Regions from separate parts of the Kitasatospora sp. CM 4170 genome, predicted to be linked through region 1. Evidence: riboswitches for the same ligand, from Rfam matches in the RefSeq annotation. Region 1 holds a riboswitch; each other region holds the start of a gene.
The links. Region 1 has a riboswitch for cobalamin ahead of RMN57_RS01665 (peptidase). Riboswitches for the same ligand answer to the same signal wherever they lie in the genome.

Region 1 (4,343 bases):
AGGCCCTCCAACTGCACGGAGGCTACGGCTACCTCGCCGAGTACGGCATCGAGAAGATCGTCCGCGACCTGCGGGTGCACCAGATCCTGGAAGGGACCAACGAGATCATGCGCGTCATCGTCGCCCGCGGCCTGACCGGAGCCGCGTGATGACCGGCAACACCGTGGACGAGGTCATCGTCCAGCGTGAGGGCAGGGCGGGCCTGATCGTCCTCAACCGGCCCGCGGCCCTGAACGCCCTCACCCACGGCATGGTGCAGCGGATCTCGGAGGCCCTGGACGCCTGGGAGCAGGACGAGCGGATCGAGACCGTCGTCGTCACCGGGGCCGGCGACCGCGCCTTCTGCGCCGGCGGCGACATCGTCGCCATCCACCGCGCCGCCACCGGCGGCGACCCGCGAGCCGTCGAGGAGTTCTGGCGCGACGAGTACCGGCTCAACGCCCGGATCGCCCGCTACTCCAAGCCCTACGTCGCCGTCATGGACGGCATCGTGATGGGCGGCGGCGTCGGCGTCTCCGCCCACGGCAGCGTCCGCATCGTCACCGGGACCACCCGCGTCGCCATGCCGGAGGCGGGCATCGGTTTCGTCCCCGACGTCGGCGGCACCTACCTGCTCGCCCTCGCACCGGGCGAGCTCGGTACCCACCTCGCCCTGACGGCCGGCTCGGTCGGCGGCGCGGACGCCCTGCTGTGCGGGCTCGCCGACCACTTCGTGCCCGCCGAGCGGCTCCCGGCCCTGCTGGACGACCTCGCCGAGCTGCCCGTGCACGACGCCCTCGAACGGCACGTCGAGCCCGCGCCGGCGGGCGTGCTGGACGGACACCGGGCGTGGATCGACAGCTGCTACGCCGCCGACACCGTGGCGGAGATCCTCGACCGGCTGCGGGAGAGCGGCGAGCCCGAAGCCAAGAAGGCCGTGGACCGGATCACCGCCAACTCCCCGACCGCCGTGACGGCGACGCTCGCCGCACTGCGCCGGGCCCGGGCCCTCGGCCCGCTGGAGGCGGTGCTGGACCAGGAGTACCGCACGTCCTGTGCGGCGCTCTCCACGCCCGACCTCGCCGAGGGGATCCGGGCCCAGGTGATCGACAAGGACCGCACGCCGCGGTGGAGCCCGGCGACGCTGAGCGCCGTCGAACCCGCCGCCGTGGCGCGCTACTTCGCCCCGCTCGGCGAGCGCGAACTCGGCCTCGCCGCCATCACACCCCTGGAGCGCTGGTGACCCACCGCATCGGATTCGTCGGACTGGGCAACATGGGCGGCCCGATGGCGGCCAACCTGGTCAAAGCGGGGTACCGGGTGACCGGTTACGACCTGGCGGAGGACGCCCGGGAGCGCGCCGCCGCGCATGGCGTGGTCGTGGCCGGCTCGGCGGCGGAAGCGGTCGGCGACGCCGAGTCGGTGGTCACCATGCTGCCGACCGGACGGCAGGTCCTGGACGCCTACCGGGAGCTCACCGCCGTCGCCCGGGGTGCGCTGTTCGTGGACTGTTCCACCATCGCCGTCGGGGACGCCCGGGTGGCCGCCGACCTCGCCCGGGTCGCCGGGCACCGCGCCGTCGACGCACCGGTCTCCGGTGGCGTGGCCGGTGCGGAGGCGGCGAGCCTCACGTTCATGGTCGGCGCCGGGGACGCAGACTTCGCCGCCGTCGAACCGGTGTTGGCGGCGATGGGCCGCCGCGTCGTCCACTGCGGAGCCTCCGGCGCCGGCCAGGCGGCGAAGATCTGCAACAACATGATCCTGGGCATCTCCATGATCGCGGTCGGCGAGGCCTTCGCCCTCGGGGAGAGCCTCGGCCTGAGCCACCAGGCGCTGTTCGACGTGGCCTCCACGGCCTCCGGGCAGTGCTGGGCGCTCACCACCAACTGTCCGGTGCCCGGCCCGGTGCCGACCAGCCCGGCCAACCGCGGGTACGCGGCCGGGTTCGCCGCCGCGCTGATGGCCAAGGACCTCGGGCTCGCCGCCGACGCGGCCACCGCCTCCGCCGTTCCGGCCGAACTGGGCAGGCGGGCAGCCGAGTTGTTCGCCGATTTCGCCCAGGGCGAGGCCGCCGGCCTGGACTTCTCCGCCATCATCACCACCCTCAGGGAGACCTCCGCATGACGTACGAGACGATCCTGGTCGAGCGCAAGGGCCGGGTCGGGCTGATCACGCTCGACCGTCCCAAGGCGCTCAACGCGCTCAACACCCTCCTGATGAACGAAGTCGTCGCGGCGGCAACGGAGTTCGACCGCGATCCGGAGATCGGCTGCCTGCTGGTCACCGGCTCGGAGAAGGCCTTCGCGGCCGGCGCCGACATCAAGGAGATGCAGTCCCTCGGCTTCGTGGACGCCTACCTGGGCGACTGGTTCGCCGCCTGGGACCGCTTCGCCGCCCTGCGCAAGCCGGTCGTGGCGGCCGTCGCGGGCTACGCGCTCGGCGGAGGCTGCGAGTTGGCGATGATGTGCGACATCCTGCTGGCGGCCGACACCGCGAGGTTCGGGCAACCGGAGATCAAGCTCGGCGTGATCCCCGGCATCGGCGGCTCGCAGCGGCTGACCCGGGCGATCGGCAAGGCCAAGGCGATGGAGCTCTGCCTGACCGGCCGGATGATGGGCGCCGAGGAGGCCGAGCGGGCCGGTCTGGTCTCGCGGATCGTCCCGGCCGACCAGCTGCTCGCCGAGGCCCTGCCACCGCGGAGAAGGCCGCGGAGATGTCGACCCCGGCGGCCGTCATGCTCAAGGAGAGCGTCGACCGCGCGTACGAGACCACCCTCGCCGAGGGCGTCCGGTTCGAACGCCGGCTCTTCCACGCCGCGTTCGCCACGGCGGACCAGAAGGAGGGCATGGCCGCCTTCGCCGAGAAGCGCCCGCCGTCCTTCACCCACCGCTGACAGGCCGCGTGGTGCGCCGCCCCCGGACGAGGGGCGGCGCACCACGGGCCGTCGGCCGTCGGACCGCCGGCGCGGGTGGGCGTCCAGGTGGGGCCGGGCCGCCCGGACCCACCGTGATGTGACGCACGATCCCTTGACCGGATCTTTTCCGCTTCGCCATGATGAGCCGTCAAGTTGTGACTCCGCCGTTCGGGGGAAGCCGGTCCGAATCCGGCGCTGACCCGCAACGGTAGGCCGCCGACGCCACGTCGGCGGCGAGCCCGAGTACCCGTCGGCGGAGGTGTTGTCCCCTCCTCCCGTCGTGGTCTGCGGGCCGGAGCTCCGAGGGCTGCCCCGGCACGTTGCCGACGTCCTCCGGGCCCCTGCGTCCAGGCCCGGAAAGGCACCCATGTCCGCGCTTCGCCGCACCTTCGGTCTGCTCGCGATACCCGCCCTCGCGCTCGCCACCGCACTCCCCGCGGCCACCGCCGCCCACGCCGCACCGGCCGCCGCGACGTCCTCCCCGACCGTCCGGCCGGATGCCGCCGCGGCCGGCTGGCTGGCCCGCCAGCTCGTCGACGGCGACCACTTCGAGTCCGTCTTCAACGGCACCGCCTACCCCGACCAGGGCCTGACCATCGACGCCGTGCTGGCCTTCGCCGCCTCGCACAGCTCCGACCAGGCCGCCGCCAAGGCCACCGCCTGGCTGGCCAAGCCCGAGATCATCAGCGGCTACCTCGGCGACGGCACCACCGAGGCCTACGCGGGCGCCACCGCCAAGCTGCTGCTCGCCGCCGAGGTCCGCGGCGTGAACCCGACGGCTTTCGGCGGCATCGACCTGCCGGCCCGGCTGCGCTCGCTCCAGAGCCCCGAGGGCCGCTTCTCCGACCGCTCCCAGTGGGGCGACTACAGCAACGCCTTCGGCCAGTCGCTCGCCCTGATCGCCCTGCACCGCACCCCCGGCGGCGCCCCTGCCACGGCCGTCGACTTCCTCGCCAACAGCCAGTGCGCGGACGGCGGTTACCCGGTCTCCTTCGGTCAGGCCGCCTGCACCAGCGACCCGGACGCGACCGCCCTCGCCGCCCAGGCCCTCGCCGCCACCGGCCGCACCGCCAAGGCGAACGCGGGTCTCGGCTGGCTCGCCGCCCACCAGAACGCCGACGGCGGCTTCGTCGCGGCCGGGGCCACCGCCTCCAACGCCAACACCACCGGGCTGGCCACGCAGGCGCTGCTGTCCGGCGGGCGCTTCGGGGCCGGCGTCAAGGGCTGGAGCCGGTTGGTCAAGTTCCAGCAGGGCTGCACCACCGACCCGGCGGTGCGGGGCGCGATCGCGTACGACGCGTCCGGTTTCAACGCGGGCAACGGGTCCCGCGCCACCGCGCAGGCCGTCCTCGGCCTCGGTGGCACCCCGCTGGCCACCCTCTCCGCCGCCGGCGCGCGTCCCGACGCCCCGACCCTGGCCTGCCCGGCCCCGGCCTCCCACTGAGACGAC
Region 2 (4,343 bases), 1.9 Mb from region 1:
CTCTCCGCGCTCGTGGCGGCGCTCGGCCGGGCCGCGGACGGCGGGCCGGCCGTGGTCGCCTTCACCGGGCTCGGCGGCGTCGGGAAGACCGAGCTGATCGCCCAGTTCGTCCACCGGTACGGCGGGCACTTCCCGGGCGGTGACCTCTACGCAGACCTCGCTGTTCACCGCCACGACGGCGAGGTCGATCTCGGGGCTGTCCTGGGCGGGTTCCTGCGGGCGTTCGCGGTGGAGCGGGTGCCGGACAGCATGGCGGAGCGGGCCACGCTGTACCGGACGGTCACGGCCGAGCGCCACGTCTTGCTCTTCCTGGACAACGTCGAGCAGGCCGCCGAGGTGCGGACCCTCGTCCCGTCCGCCGGTCTGGTGGTGGTCGCGGGCCGCCGGCGTCTCCCGGGCCTGCGCCTGGACGGGGCCGAGGTGCTGGATCTGGAGCCGCTGGGTGTCACGGCCGGCGCCGCGTTGGTGCGGCGGTGGCTCGGACCTGAACGGGGCAGCGAGCAGGAGCTGCGGCAGCTGGTCGAGCAGTGCGGCGGCCTGCCGCTGGCGCTGAACGCGGTCGGGTTCCAGCTGCTCGACCGCAGCCGCCTGGGCGTGGGCCAGGTGGTGGCCGAACTGTCCGACCGGGAGCGCGGGTTGTCATCGTTCAGCAACGCGGAGGGCGGCATCGACGGTGTCCTGGACTCGGTCTACCGGCGGCTGCACCGGACCACCCGGGAGCTCTACCACCTGATCGGGGTGAACCCCGGCCCGCTGGTCTCGGCCGAACTGGCCTCAGCCGCAGGGATCGAGCGGGTGGACCAAGGCCTGGCGGAGCTGCGCTCCGCCCACCTCCTGGACGATGTGGTGGCCGCGAGCCCGGACGAGCACTACCGCGCCCACGACCTGGTCCGGCGCCACGCCTACGAGCGGGTCCGGGAGCTGCCGGAGCGGTCCGGGTTGTTCGCCCGCGTGGTCGAGTACTACCGGGGCCGGGCGTTCCTGGCGGACGTCGCGGTGCTCGGATCGCGACTGCGGCTGCAGGAGCCGGCCGGCGAAGGGCTGCCGGGGTTCACCTCCGGAGCGGTGGCGCTGGACTGGCTGCGGGCCGAGCGGGCCAACCTGCGCGAGGTGGTCAGGTCGGCCGGTGAGCAGGGCCGGCACGGCGACGTCTGGCGGCTCTGCGAGTCGCTCTGGCCGCTCTACCACGGCGGTAAGTACTACGACGACTGGATCGAGACCCACCGGCTCGGCGTCGAGTCGGCCCGGCGGGACGACCGTTCGGACGCCGTGGTCCGGATGTGCAACCAGCTCGCCCGGGCCCACTACGAGCTGAGGGACTTCCCGCGGGCGACCGAGCAGCTGGCGGCCGCTTCGGAGCTGGTGCCGCTGGTGGCCGACCGTCGGCTGGTCGGCGTGCTCCACGAGACGGACGGCCTGCTCTGCCTGGCCGACGGCCGCCCGGAGCGGGCCGTCGAGCTCTTCACCCTCGCCCGGGAGGAGAACGAGGGCGACGCGCACGGCGTGGTCGTCCAGAGCTACAACCTCGCGCAGGCGCTGATCGCGGTCGGTCGCCCGGAGCAGGCGGTGGTCGTCCTGGACGAGGCCACCGCGCTGGCCGAGGCGGAGGGCGACGCCCCGATGCTGATGCGGCTCCCGCTGGTGCGGGCCCGTGCCCACCGGGTGCTGGGGCTGCTCGACGAGGCCGCCGCCCTGGCGGCGGAGGCCGCTCGGCGGGCTGCGGCCCTCGGCCAGCGGCTGAAGGAGGCCGAGGCGCTGAGGCTGCTCGTCACCCTGGCCGAGGAATCCGGCGACACCGGCCTGGCCGAGCGCGGCCGCTCCCGGCTCGGCGAGCTCGGAGGTCCGGAGGCGGACGCCGGGCAGCGTGGAAGGTGACGCGGGCGGCGTTCGGCGGACGGGGCGCGCGCTGAGGCCGGCAGGATCACCGCCCCCGGTGAACCTGTGCTCGGTGGACTGCTCGGCCTGGGCGGCGCGGTAGGTCCGGGGACGAGGCTCAGGTGCCTCCGCCGTCGTAGAGGTCGCCGAGCACGGGCGCGCGGCGATGGCCCGGGATCTCTCAGCCGGTTGCGGTGGCCGTTCGGGTGTCGGCGGAGGTGGGGGCTGGGTGGGCGGCGCAGGTGTTGAGGAGGGGGCGCATGGCGTCGTCCACGAGCCGGTAGCGCACGACGCGTCCGTCCTTGTCGCCGGTGACCACGCCGGCCGTCCGCAGCAGCCGCAGCGCCTGGGAGACGGCGGGGTCGCGCATGCCGGTGGCAACCGCGAGGTCGGTGACGGCGAGCGGACCGGCGCGGTGGAGGGCGAGCAGCAGGGCGAGCCGTCCGGGGTCGGCGAGCAGCGAGAACCGCTCGGCCCAGGACCGGACGTGCCCGGTGTCGCCGATCGCGGCGATGGCCTCGCAGACCCGGTGTCCGTCGATGGTGCGGTGGCCCGCGCGGTCGGCCGGTACGAGATGCATACGGACATTCTTGCAGCCCCGGCCCTGTGATCCTTGACACCTGCGCAGGTGCGCAGCCTTGCAAGGGTGTGCACGGGCCCCCTACGGTGTTGCCCGCCGTGGTGTTCGGGAAGACCGGTGACGGACCCTCAGGGGTCCGGAGTCCGGAGCGGCCCTCGCCACTGTGATCGGGGGGAATCGTCCGTACCCATGACGCCACTGGGCGCCTCGCGCGCCTGGGAAGGCGGGTACGGAAGCCCCGTCAGCCAGGAGACCGGCCACGGCATCTCACGAACGTCATTCCACGAGGTGCTGGAGCGTGATCCCAGGATGACCCTGCCCGAAACCGCCGCTGCTCCGGCGGCGCCGTCCGTCCTGCCGACCTTCCGGTGGCGCCGCGAGGACACCGTCCGCACGGCCGGGCTGATGGGGGTGATCCTGGCCATGCACGTGGTGGCGTTCGGGACGCTCATCTTCCTGGTCGCCCCCGAGAAGTACGAGGTCGGCACCCAGGTCTTCGGGGTGGGCCTGGGGATCACCGCCTACACCCTCGGCATGCGGCACGCCTTCGACGCCGACCACATCGCGGTCATCGACAACACCACCCGCAAGCTGATGGCCGACGGCAAGCGGCCGGTCTCGGTCGGCTTCTGGTTCGCCCTCGGGCACTCCTCGATGGTGGTCCTGATGGCCGCCCTGGTGGCGGGCGGCGCGCAGCTGGCCGACACCCTGATGGACGACGAGTCCACCACCCACCAGTGGCTGGGCATGGTAGGCACCTCCGCCTCCGGCGCCTTCCTCTACCTGATCGGCGCGCTCAACCTGGCCGCGCTGTTCGGCATCCTCAAGGTGTTCCGCTCGATGCGGGCCGGGCGGTTCGACGAGGCGGAGCTGGAGGAGCACCTCAACGCGCGCGGCTTCCTGGCCCGCGTCCTGAACCGCGCCACCCGCTCGATCACCCGCCCGGGCCAGATGTTCCCGGTCGGCATGGTGCTCGGCCTCGGCTTCGACACCGCGACCGAGGTGACCCTGATGGTGATGGCCGGCTCGGGCGCGGCCTCCGGGCTGCCCTGGTACGCGATCGCCTGCCTGCCGCTGCTCTTCGCGGCCGGGATGAGCCTGTTCGACACGCTGGACGGGACGTTCATGAACTTCGCGTACCAGTGGGCGTTCTCCAACCCGGTGCGCAAGGTGTACTACAACCTGACCATCACCGGCCTGTCGATCGCGGTGGCCTTCATCATCGGCACCATCGAGCTGGTCGGGGTGCTGCACGAGAAGCTGGACCTGACCGACCCGGTGAGCGGCTGGATCGCGGACATCTCGCTGGACAACGTCGGCTACGCGATCGTCGGGCTGTTCGTGGTGGTCTGGGCGGCGGCGATCGGGTACTGGCGGATCGCCGGGGTCGAGCAGAAGTGGAGCCCGCAGCCGGTGCAGCCGGGCGCCGGGCCGGCCGAGGACGCGCCCGCCGCCCAGGAGGCGGCGCGGTAGGCCGCGGGTCGCCGCACGCGATGGAGCCTCCCCGGTCCCGGGGAGGCTCCATCGCGTTCAGGGGGCGCCGCGTTCAGGGGTCAGCGCTCCTCGCGGAAGTCGACGTGCTGCCGCACGACCGGGTCGTACTTGCGCAGTACCAGCCGGTCCGGGTCGTTGCGGCGGCTCTTGCGGGCCACGTAGGTGTAGCCGGTCCCGGCCGTGGACCTGAGCTTGATGATCGGGCGCAGTTCGCTGCGGGCCATGGGTGGTCCTCCTGGGGTCGGCCGGCTCGGCGGGTCGCCGCTCCGGGGTGGCCGTCCCGGCGCCGGCCGGAGGCCGTACGCCGAAATGGAAGTCGTTTTCACGTATTGCCTCACAACGCGCGCTCCGGCCCGCCCATTCCCGGGGGGAGTGCGGTGGGCGCGCGGGGTCG
Region 3 (4,343 bases), 5.3 Mb from region 1:
CCCTGCGGGCGCTGCTCCTGGCCGTGGGCACCGTCGGGCTGCTGCTGCCGTTCGGCCTGCTGGACGACGTCGCGGCCTGGTCGCCCACCCAGGGCCACGAGGCCCGGTCGGCCGGCTCCGTCCTGCTCTCCGCGGCCCAGTGGAGCGGCCTGTTCACGCTGCTCGCCTGCGCCGGGGCGGCCGCCTACGTGCGGCGCGAGCGGATGTACGAGTCGCCCGAGGACGACGAGATCACGGCCACCCGGCTGCGCCGCGCCGCGCTGAGCATCACCCTGTGCGGGACGGCGCTGCTGATCCCGGTCCTGTACGCCTGCCTGGGCACCTCCGGCGTGATGTTCCGGCACCTCGGGTTCGGCATGCTCTTCGCCGCGCCGCTGGCCGGCGTGGGCATCACCAGGCTGGTCGGCGCGCACTTCCGCAACCCCCAGCTGGGCATCCTGGCGTGGGTGGTGCTGCTCGCCCTCGGGCTGGAGCAGGCGTCCCTGCGGTACCAGGACGGCCCCGACTCCGGCCGGCTGCTCAGCGTGCTGCGCCTGCACGCCCAGCCGCACGGCGGCCGCTACCTCACCGAGGTGGAGGGGCTGCCGGAGTACTACCTGGGCAGCGTCAGCAAGCCCGACCAGTGGTTCTCGGCCCGCCGGGGCACCGAGTACCAGGACCGGGCCGGCGTGGTGCACCGCGGCGACGACGGCACGGTCACCGCCGTCCGGGACGGCTGGTTCAACCTGGTCGTCCTCGACAGCACCGCGCCGAGCGCCATGAACCGGGCTCTCGCGGACGCTCTCGGGGCCGGCGGGCACTACCGCCTGATCGCTCAGTTCAGCTCCCCGACCGGCGATTCCGGCACGTACAAAGTGTTCCTCCGGTACTGAGCGCGACGGGCCCGCAACTCGGGCCCCGCGACACGCCCGCCACTACATATGGGGCCGTCATACTCAGCCGCCACTAGATGTATGCTCGTCCCTGCTGTCGACGCAGGGGAACCCGGTGGGAATCCGGGACTGCCCCGCAGCGGTGTGCGGGCGGCTCCCATGCAGAGCCCGCGAGTCCGAGTACCTGCCGACGGTGTGCCGGTCGACCTCCCCGCAGAGGCCTTCAGCACCAGCAGTACTTCCGGGCCTCGCGGGCGGGCCGGGGATGACACCGTCGCGCGACGCCGTCCGGCTGCCGCGCCGTGCTCCCCTGCCCCGAACGGCCCGGTGATTCGATCCACCGCCGCCGATCGCCGCCAGGAGAGAGCGCCTTGACCACCGCTGCCTCAGCCACCCTGCCCACCCAGGGGACCAGCTCCGCCACCGCCGACCCGACGGTCACCGACCCGGGCGGCGCTCTGCTGCGGGTGCTGACCGACCGCAGCGCCGACCTTCCGCAGGTGGACCCCGGCCATGTCGCCGCCGCCGCGCTGCGCGGCCGCCACGCCGGCTCGGACTTCGCCGAGCTGCGCGGGCTGGCCGTGGACGCCGCAGCGTCGATGATCGCCGAGGACCCGCAGTACTCGAAGCTGGCCGCCCGGCTGCTCGCGCTGGAGATCGTCGACGAGGCCGCGACCCAGGGCGTGGTCTCCTTCTCCACCTCGATCGCGGTCGGCCACGCCGAGGGTCTGATCGGCGACACCACCGCCGCCCTCGTGGCGAAGCACGCCGCCGTCCTCGACGGCCTGATCGACCCGCAGGGCGACGACCGCTTCGAGTACTTCGGCCTGCGCACCGTGCAGTCCCGCTACCTGCTGCGCCACCCGATCACCCGCAAGGTCGTCGAGACCCCGCAGCACTTCCTGCTCCGCGTCGCCTGTGGCCTGGCGGTCGGCGACAACGAGCAGTCGGTGCGCGAGGTGGCCGAGCTGTACCGCCTGATGAGCCGGCTGGAGTACCTGACCTCCTCGCCGACCCTCTTCAACTCGGGCACCCGGCACCCGCAGATGTCGAGCTGCTACCTGCTGGACTCGCCGCTCGACAACCTGGACTCGATCTACTCCCGGTACGCCCAGATCGCCCGCCTCTCCAAGCACGCCGGCGGCATCGGCCTCTCCTACTCGCGGATCCGCTCGCGCGGCAGCCTGATCCGGGGCACCAACGGCAAGTCCAACGGCATCGTCCCGTTCCTGCGCACCCTCGACTCCTCGGTCGCCGCCGTCAACCAGGGCGGCCGTCGCAAGGGCGCGGCCTGCGTCTACCTGGAGACCTGGCACGCGGACATCGAGGAGTTCCTGGAGCTGCGCGACAACACCGGTGAGGAGGCGCGCCGGACCCACAACCTGAACCTGGCGCACTGGATCCCGGACGAGTTCATGCGCCGGGTCAACGCGAACGAGGACTGGTCGCTGTTCTCCCCGGCCGACGTGCCGGAGCTGGTCGACCTCTGGGGCGAGGACTTCGACGAGGCCTACCGCAAGGCCGAGCTGGCCGGCAAGGCCGTCCGCACCATCCCCGCGCAGACCCTCTACGCCCGGATGATGCGCACCCTGGCGCAGACCGGCAACGGCTGGATGACCTTCAAGGACGCCTCCAACCGCGCCGCCAACCAGACCGCGCTGCCGGGCCGGACGGTCCACTCGTCCAACCTGTGCACGGAGATCCTGGAGGTCACGGACGACTCCGAGACCGCCGTCTGCAACCTCGGCTCGGTCAACCTCGGCGCCCACGTGGCCGAGGGTGCGTCGACCGCCGACCTGATCGGCGCGATGGACTGGGAGCGGCTGGACGCCACCGTGCGCACCGCCGTGACCTTCCTCGACCGCGTGGTGGACATCAACTTCTACCCGACCGTCGAGGCCGGGACGTCGAACTCCCGCTGGCGGCCGGTCGGCCTCGGCGTGATGGGCCTCCAGGACGTCTTCTTCAAGCTGCGGATCGACTTCGACTCCGCCGAGGCGAAGGCCCTCTCCACGCTGATCGCCGAGCGGATCATGCTCACCGCGTACGAGCGCTCCGCCGACCTGGCCGAGCAGCTGGGCCGCCACGAGGCGTACGGCGAGACCCGCGCCGCCCGCGGCGAGCTGCACATCGACCACTTCCCGTCGGCCGCCCCGCAGTGGGCCGACCGCTGGGCCGCGCTGCGCACCCGGATCGCCGAGACCGGCCTGCGCAACTCGCTGCTGCTGGCCATCGCGCCGACCGCCACGATCGCCTCGATCGCCGGTGTGTACGAGTGCATCGAGCCGCAGGTGTCCAACCTGTTCAAGCGCGAGACGCTGTCGGGCGAGTTCCTGCAGGTCAACCCCTACCTGGTGCGCGAGCTCAAGGAGCTGGGCGTCTGGGACCAGCAGACCCGCGACGCGCTGCGCGACGCCAACGGCTCGGTCCAGGAGCTCAACTGGCTGCCGGCCGAGATCCGTTCGCTGTACCGGACGGCCTGGGAGCTGCCGCAGCGCGCGCTGATCGACCTGGCCGCGGCGCGCATGCCGTACCTCGACCAGAGCCAGTCGCTGAACCTCTTCATGGCGGCGCCGACCATCGGCAAGCTCAGCTCGATGTATGCGTACGCGTGGAAGGTCGGTCTGAAGACCACCTACTACCTGCGCTCGCGCCCGGCGACCCGGATCGCCCAGGCCGCGTCCGGGACCGCCCGCACGGCCGTGCCCGTGCCCACCCCGACCATGACCCAGGAGGAGCAGGACGCCATCGCCTGCTCCCTGGAGAACCCCGAGTCCTGCGAGGCCTGCCAGTGAGCACCCCCGAAGACCGCAAGATGCTGCTCGACCCCGGGTTCGAGCTGACCCTGCGCCCGATGCGCTACCCGTCGTTCTACGACCGGTACCGGGACGCGATCAAGAACACCTGGACGGTGGAGGAGGTGGACCTGCACTCCGACGTCGCCGACCTCGCCAAGCTGAGCGAGGGCGAGCGGCACATGATCGGCCGGCTGGTCGCCTTCTTCGCGACCGGTGACTCGATCGTCGCGAACAACGTGGTGCTGAGCCTCTACAAGCACATCAACTCCCCGGAGGCGCGGCTCTACCTGAGCCGGCAGCTGTTCGAGGAGGCCGTGCACGTCCAGTTCTACCTGACGCTGCTGGACACCTACCTGCCCGACCCGGAGGACCGCAACGCGGCCTTCGCCGCGGTGGAGAACATCCCCTCCATCCACCAGAAGGCCCAGTTCTGCTTCAAGTACATGAACGCGGTCGACCACATCGACTCGCTGAAGACGAAGGAGGACAGGCGGGCGTTCCTGCTCAACCTGATCTGCTTCGCCGCGTGTGTGGAGGGCCTGTTCTTCTACGGGGCCTTCGCGTACGTGTACTGGTTCCGGAGCCGGGGTCTGCTGCACGGTCTGGCGACCGGCACCAACTGGGTGTTCCGCGACGAGTCCATGCACATGGACTTCGCGTTCTCCGTGGTGGA

Region 2: it holds a riboswitch for cobalamin, as region 1 does, so the genes downstream of both, RMN57_RS09170 (HoxN/HupN/NixA family nickel/cobalt transporter) here and RMN57_RS01665 (peptidase) in region 1, are expected to answer to the same signal.
Region 3: it holds a riboswitch for cobalamin, as region 1 does, so the genes downstream of both, RMN57_RS24475 (ribonucleoside-diphosphate reductase subunit alpha) here and RMN57_RS01665 (peptidase) in region 1, are expected to answer to the same signal.

What each region holds. Positions count from the first base shown of each region.
Region 1 is NZ_CP134877.1:399,135-403,477, reverse strand. Features, by position in the region: gene RMN57_RS01685 (acyl-CoA dehydrogenase family protein) at 1-149, shown strand, start outside; gene RMN57_RS01680 (enoyl-CoA hydratase/isomerase family protein) at 149-1,222, shown strand; gene mmsB (3-hydroxyisobutyrate dehydrogenase) at 1,219-2,103, shown strand; partial or broken gene RMN57_RS01670 (enoyl-CoA hydratase) at 2,100-2,872, shown strand; cobalamin riboswitch at 3,023-3,163, shown strand; gene RMN57_RS01665 (peptidase) at 3,261-4,337, shown strand.
Region 2 is NZ_CP134877.1:2,317,962-2,322,304, reverse strand. Features, by position in the region: gene RMN57_RS09180 (ATP-binding protein) at 1-1,875, shown strand, start outside; gene RMN57_RS09175 (metalloregulator ArsR/SmtB family transcription factor) at 2,057-2,455, opposite strand; cobalamin riboswitch at 2,538-2,732, shown strand; gene RMN57_RS09170 (HoxN/HupN/NixA family nickel/cobalt transporter) at 2,765-3,928, shown strand; gene rpmG (50S ribosomal protein L33) at 4,009-4,173, opposite strand.
Region 3 is NZ_CP134877.1:5,706,837-5,711,179, reverse strand. Features, by position in the region: gene RMN57_RS24480 (glycosyltransferase family 39 protein) at 1-872, shown strand, start outside; cobalamin riboswitch at 937-1,079, shown strand; gene RMN57_RS24475 (ribonucleoside-diphosphate reductase subunit alpha) at 1,268-3,667, shown strand; gene RMN57_RS24470 (ribonucleotide-diphosphate reductase subunit beta) at 3,688-4,343, shown strand, end outside.